Linked DNA regions of Enteractinococcus fodinae. The protein of the gene in region 2 binds, or shares a complex with, the protein of the main gene of each other region. Links are inferred from orthologs where the notes say so. Each region holds a gene or a part of one and is shown on either strand. Other genes may lie near its edges. The genes, in order: secY and secG.

Region 1 (3,161 bases), 690 kb from region 2 along the record:
AGGATGAGCCCGGCTTGGTGCATGGTGGCCATTTGGGCGGGGGTTTTCAGTTCGATATGTCGTGCCATGAAGTGTGTTTAACCTTTGCGACCCGGTGGTCAGGCCGATGTGTCGGGCCGCGACCATTATGTGGACAATTGTCAAGCGTAATGTGATGTGGCGGAGGGTGCCAATTTCACTGCGGAAGTTGTCGACCAACGAAAAACCGACCCGGTGACCGGGTCGGTTTTGTCGAACGCAGGAGAACTTAATCGTTCGTGCGTGGTTTGATGACCGGCAGCGTACCAGTCCGTGCACGAATGTTGTAGATCGTCTGCAGCAGGCGTTCGGTGACGTCATCAATTGCACCGGTACCGTCGACTCGACCAACGATGCCGCGTTCTACATACCCTTCGATCAGGTCTTCGGTCTCTTGGTGGTAGAGGTCCAAGCGATGTTTGATGACCTCTTCGGTGTCATCAGAACGACCCTCGGTCGCGGCACGCGCCAGGAGACGCTCGACGATTTCCTCGTCAGGCACTTCCAAGACCAAAACCGCAGTTAGGGTATCGTTTTTTTCTTCCATGATTTTTTCCAGGGCCTCAACTTGGCCAGCGGTCCTGGGATAGCCGTCAAGCAGGAACCCGTTTGACACATCAGCCTGGTTGAGACGGTCCGCGACCATCCGGTTGGTGACGTCGTCGGGCACAAAGTCGCCAGCGTCGATGTAGCGCTTGGCTTCTTGGCCCAGCTCGGTCATTTCTTTGACGTTGTACCGGAAGATATCTCCGGTCGAGATCGCCGGGATGGCCATCTTATCGGCAATGCGCACAGCTTGGGTGCCTTTGCCTGACCCTGGAGGGCCCATGATGAGCAAACGTGTCATGTGTTGTCCTGTCCTTGTTCGGGGTCTCGGATCTGGGTCTCAGCTTAGCGGAGCAAGCCTTCGTAGTGGCGTTGTTCCATTTGTGCGTCGATCTGTTTGATTGTTGTCAGGGCAACACCCACCATAATGAGGATGGAAGTGCCGCCGAATGGGAAGTTCTGGTCTGCCCCGATGAGCACGAATGCGATCAGTGGCAACATGGCGATCATGCCCAGGTAGAGGGCCCCGACGAAGGTCACCCGCGAGATGACGTATTCGAGGTATTGGACGGTGGGACGACCTGCCCGCACGCCCGGGATGAAGCCACCTTGGCGCTTCATATTGTCCGAGACGTCTTGCGGGTTGAACGTGATGGTCACGTAGAAGTACGTGAAGAAGATCGTCATAAAGAAGAACACGGCCATATACAGCGGGTGGGCGCCGGTGCCGAAGTACTGCTGCAACCACACGACCCAGCCGGCCGGTTCAGTACCGTCGGTGGGCATATTGAACTGAATCAAGATCTGCGGCAGCATCAGAATGGAGGACGCGAAGATCACCGGAATCACGCCGGCCATGTTGACCTTGATCGGAATGTAGGTCGTGGTTGAACCCACGGTGCGTCGGCCGATCTGGCGGCGTGCGTACTGGACCGGGATACGACGCTGGGAATCTTCCACGAACACAATGAGCATCATCACGGCGATGCCGATGACCATGACCAGCCCGAAGATGCGCCAGCCTTGGGTCTGCCAGATGGCGCCCAACCCTGCGGGGAAGCCCGCGGAAATAGCCACGAAAATCATCAGCGACATACCGTTGCCGACGCCACGTTCGGTGATCTGTTCACCCATCCACATGATGACGATCGCCCCGATTGCCAGGGTTAACACCAGCAGCAGGGTGGACCAGATGCCGTCGTCCGATAGCAGCGAGACGTTACAGTTGAGCAGCGCCCCGGAGCGGGCCAGGGTGGCGATGGTGGTCGCGTTGAGCAAGGCCAGGCCAACGGTGAGGTATCGAGTGTATTGCGTCAGGCGGGCTTGACCCTCTGGGCCTTCTTTTTGCAGTCGTTCGAAGGCTGGGATCACCACGCGCAAAAGCTGGGTGATGATGGCGGCCGTAATGTAGGGCATGATCCCTAGGGCAAAGATGGACACTTGGAGCAGCGCTCCACCGGAGAACATATTGACAAACGAATAGAGCCCACCGGTGGTGTCACCTTGAGCCAGGCACATTTGCACGTTGCCATAGTCCACGCTCGGCGCGGGGATGAAAACCCCTACCCGATAGATGGCGATGATGCCCAAGGTAAATAGGATCTTGGTCCGCAGATCTGGGGTTTTGAAAACCCTGGCTATCGTGCTGAACAAGTGTCCTCCTGACAGTAGTGCGAGAGCGCACTCTTTTTGAGATCCAACAGAATGGGGATCTTACGTACACAGCTGTACCTATTCTAGGCACGCTCAGAATTCTAACGTTAAAACCTGGGGCCCTCGACCTGTGACGAGACGCGTCAGGTCGAGGGCCCCTTGGGTATATCACTGTTCTAGTGCAGAACGGTGTTATGCAGTTGTGGTGGTGCCTCCGGCAGCGGCGATCTTGTCGACAGCTGATTTGGAGAACGCATCTGCGGTAACGTTGACGGCCACCGAGATTTCACCTGAACCCAAGACTTTGACCGGCTGGTTCTTACGAACCAGACCTTTTGCCACGAGGTCAGCAACGGTGACGTCGCCGCCTTCTGGGAAGGATTCGGTCAGTTTGTCGAGGTTGACAACCTGGTAGTTGATTTTCGCGGGGTTTTTGAAGCCACGCAGTTTCGGAAGGCGCATGTACAGCGGTAGCTGGCCACCTTCGAAACCTGCTGGCACCTTGTTGCGTGCCTTGGTTCCTTTGGTACCGCGGGTTGCTGTTTTGCCACCCTTACCGCCTTCACCACGACCGTAGCGCAGTTTGCGCTTGTTCGAACCCTTAGCGGGACGTAGGTCGTGAAGTTTCAGCGCTTCTTGTTGTTCTTCAGCCATTAGTCGACCTCCTCGACCTTAACCAAGTGGGACACGGCGTTGACCATGCCCACGGTGACGGGGTCGGCGGTGCGGGTAACGACTTTGCCGATACCCCGCAGACCGAGCGACCGCAGAGTTTCAACATGCTGTGGCTTGCTGCCAATAACCGAGCGAACCTGCGTAATCTGCAGTGTCGCGTCGGATGGGGCAAGGTTTTTGCGTGTTGTTTCGAAGTTCGACATGCTTACGCACCTGCCTTTTCTTCAGCACGTTTTGCACGGGCTTCAGCAATCGTCCGCAGCATAGGC
Region 2 (3,244 bases):
TGCCAGCAGAACAATTGCTGCAACTGCGCGGCCGTGCTGGGATCGCCAACGCTCGGCTGGCGTACCGGATCTTCGAACAGATGCAAGATACCGAACGCTGGAGGCTGTTGTCTTCCAATGGGGCGAACCTTCAGCGCCCACTGTGGGCGTCAACTGGTACCAAAAACCCGGACTACTCAGACGTGCGGTACGTCAACGGATTGGTGGCGGAATATACGGTCAACACCCTGCCCGAAGACACGCTCAATGCGGTGGCCGATCACGGCGAGATTACGGGCAATCGCATACCTGATAATTATGAGATGGACGATGCGCACATGGATGACTTGGCACGCGCCGGGATCGATTACGCCCAGGTTGTAGCCAAGTTAGAAACTGAAGGTCTCGAGAAGTTCGTCGAGGCATGGAACGAGCTGCTTGAGGGGATCGAACAGCGTCTTGAGCAGTATAAGTAGGTAATAGAAACACAGCAGGGCCACCGCCAACGATATGTTGTGCGGTGGCCCTGCTGATTGGCTACGGAGGCGCTTTTTAGGCCAGTAGCTTGTGAGAGGTTATGGCAGGACGATCTGCTGACCTGGGTAGATCAAAGTCGGATCTGCGATTTTGTCAGTGTTAGCTTCATAGATGCTGTGCCAACCGCCAGCAACACCATGTGCCTGGGCGATCTTGGACAGCGTATCGCCAGCTACGACGGTGTAGGTCTCACCGGCAGGCGCAGCTTGTGCTGGAGCTGACTGCGCAGGCTGCTGCTGAGCGGGGGCTTCCTGCTGCTGAGTTGGTGCAGGGGCTTCTTGCTGCGGGGCTGGAGCCTGCTGCTGTTGGGTCTGGGCTGGAGCCTCTTGCTGTTGGCTGGTTTCCTGTTGCTGGCCGCCGGACCCACCCTGTGGCTGGGCGTTACCGGTCAGGCCAAGCTGAGCCGAGCAGGCTGGCCAGGCGCCCCACCCTTGTCCCTGTTGGACATTTTCAGCAACCCGGATCTGCTCGCTCTTGCTTGCTGCGGCAGGGTTGCCCGAGCCCCCGTAAGCTTCCCAAGTGGACTGCTTGAATTGCAGGCCACCGCGGTAGCCGTTACCGGTATCGATGCTCCAGTTGCCGCCGGATTCACATTCGGCAAGCTGATCCCACGTGCCCGTATCGGCGGACGCCGGAGTGGCAAATGCCAAGAATGGCAGCGAGATGGCTGCGGCAGCTGCGAGAGATTTGGCAGCGAATTTGCCACGTGCTGGGTTAGTCATACGAGTTTCTTGCTTCACGTTATGTCAGTCCTTTCCTTCGCGTTACCGCGATGGGGATGTCGGTCTCAGGCCAGAGCCATCCGCTAACGGGGAGGAAAAAGTCTGTGTGCTAGCGGCTATCAAAGGTCCGCAATGGCCTGAGTTCGCCACACTACAGGTTTTTGTTTCGTTATCAAACCGTTATCGAGAAATCTGGCGCACCTCAAGGTGGTCTCTTCGATCACTTGAAGTGTTAAGTTATTAAAGGACCATGTCAGAATGGGGTCAAAGCCAAGTATCTGGTGACCTTATAGTGCCCTGTGAATCAACCCTGTAAATGCTCAAATCGATATTTTTGATCAAAAAAAGTCACAAAATGGGCTCAAATCGCGTACACAAAAGGGCTGGTAGCGCGATCGCGCTACCAGCCCTATTTGAAAAATATTCCTGTTGTTTTCGGCCTAAAAATCTCCTGAGAATCGGGACAAAAGGCCCAGTGCAATAATGATCCCGCCCCACAGCACCGCCAGCGTCACGGTAAGCCTGTTGAGGTTACGTTCCGCGACACCTGAAGAGCTCAAGCCGCTGGTGACACCACCACCGAACATGTCGGACATGCCGCCTCCGCGGCCCTTGTGCAACAGGATCGCAAAGACCAACGCGACTGAGATGATCACCAGAATGATCTGGAGCACAAGTTCAAGGTTCAACGGTTTGTTCCATTCTATGTCGACTAATCGGTCACCAGGTGGTGTTCGAACCTAACAATGTTAGCGAATTCCTCGTCGTCGAGGCTCGCACCACCGACTAATACCCCATCGATATCTCGTTGGCGCATCATGGCAGCGACATTGTCAGCTTTGACAGATCCACCATACAACACCCGAGTACTCGAAGCCGTTTCAGTGTCGAAGAGCTCAGCGATAGCTTGACGAATCGCCTCCCCCATTTCTTGAGCGTCAGCAGGGCCTGCAACTTCGCCAGTACCGATCGCCCAGACTGGTTCATAAGCGATGACAAGGCTCGCTACAGCTTCCGCCTCGAGCCCCGACAGACCAGCACGAAGCTGCTCGAGAGTGAATGAGACATGATGGTTGGCTTGCCGGGTATCTAACCCTTCGCCGACACAGAGGATGGGAGTGAGCTCATGCCGGAGTGCCGCGTGGACCTTCGCGTTGATGAGGTCATCGGTTTCCCCGTGCACGCTGCGGCGTTCGGAGTGACCCACGAGCACGTACGAGCAACCAAGCTTGCCGAGAAAGTCGCCCGAGATATCGCCGGTGTAGGCCCCTGCATCGTGTTGCGAGAGATCTTGAGCGCCGTAGACAAGTTCTAGTTTGTCGGCCATGATCAGGGTTTGGACGCTTCTCAGGTCCGTAAATGGCGGGAAAACTGCCACCTGAACCTCGTCGAAGTTGTGATCATGATCGGCCAGTGTCCACGACAGTTTCTGCACCAGCGACACCGCTTGGAAATGATCCATGTGCATTTTCCAGTTCCCCGCGATCAGCGGGGTGCGGTCGTAGACGCCGTCGGTCTTTGAGGTCAATGAAACTCCTGTTGAATGTGCAACGTAGCTCAGGGGGTACGTTATTTGGTGAGTGCTTGGATACCTGGCAATGTTTTGCCCTCTAAGTACTCGAGTGACGCTCCCCCACCTGTCGAGATGTGACCGTAGTTTGTGTCGTCGAATCCCAGGGTACGAACGGCTGCTGCAGAGTCGCCACCACCGACCACCGAAAGCCCATCAACTGTGGTGAGCGCTTCGGCAACGGTTTTGGTGCCTGCGGCGAAGTTCTCCATCTCAAATACGCCCATCGGTCCATTCCAGAAAACCGTGGCGGATGCAGCAATATGGTCCGCGTACAGTTTTGCTGTTTCCGGTCCGATATCTAAGCCAAGAGCTGCAGAGCCACCCGGACCCGTTGTCATGGCATCGACCGAAACGACAGCGTGATTTGCATCCGCCTGGAATGCCTCGGCGACCACAGTATCCACCGGGAGGACAATTTTTGCTGCCCCATTTG

The links.
Region 1: the proteins of secG (region 2) and secY are in contact, whole or in part, in a crystal structure (PDB 5AWW), measured with the Thermus thermophilus proteins. The link is inferred for Enteractinococcus fodinae from one-to-one orthologs. Residues at the interface, in WP_223903268.1 of Thermus thermophilus: Tyr5, Ile9, Tyr12, Leu13, Ala16, Leu19, Val20, Val23, Leu24, Gln26, Glu27, Pro28, Gln30, Gly31, Ala32, Asp34, Leu35, Met36, Gly37, Gly38, Ser39, Ala40, Asp41, Leu42, Phe43, Ala45, Arg46, Val48, Tyr53, Thr56; in WP_096411648.1 of Thermus thermophilus: Leu14, Gln16, Arg17, Phe20, Ile34, Pro35, Pro37, Ile72, Arg108, Arg109, Asn112, Gln113, Arg116, Ile117, Ile120, Pro145, Gly146, Trp147, Phe152, Phe155, Val156, Val159, Thr160, Val162, Ala163, Gly164, Ala166, Leu167, Trp170, Glu173.

Annotation. Positions count from the first base shown.
Region 1 is NZ_JAVDYJ010000001.1:770,128-773,288, reverse strand. Bases 64-2,900 are described here. They hold secY (preprotein translocase subunit SecY), read right to left. Parts: upstream 2,218-2,900; coding sequence 910-2,217; downstream 64-909. Other genes in these bases: rpmD (50S ribosomal protein L30), read right to left, coding at 2,871-2,900; rplO (50S ribosomal protein L15), read right to left, coding at 2,410-2,871; J2S62_RS03670 (adenylate kinase), read right to left, coding at 248-865; map (type I methionyl aminopeptidase), read right to left, coding at 64-68. Also shown: more of map, read right to left, coding at 1-63; more of rpmD, read right to left, coding at 2,901-3,095; rpsE (30S ribosomal protein S5), read right to left, coding at 3,098-3,161. UniProt on the Bacillus subtilis protein: The central subunit of the protein translocation channel SecYEG. Consists of two halves formed by TMs 1-5 and 6-10.
Region 2 is NZ_JAVDYJ010000001.1:1,456,606-1,459,849, reverse strand. Bases 304-3,223 are described here. They hold secG (preprotein translocase subunit SecG), read right to left. Parts: upstream 1,928-3,223; coding sequence 1,679-1,927; downstream 304-1,678. Other genes in these bases: J2S62_RS06845 (phosphoglycerate kinase), read right to left, coding at 2,808-3,223; tpiA (triose-phosphate isomerase), read right to left, coding at 1,951-2,766; J2S62_RS06860 (transglycosylase family protein), read right to left, coding at 555-1,238; tal (transaldolase), read left to right, coding at 304-455. Also shown: more of tal, read left to right, coding at 1-303; more of J2S62_RS06845, read right to left, coding at 3,224-3,244. UniProt on the Bacillus subtilis protein: Involved in protein export. Participates in an early event of protein translocation.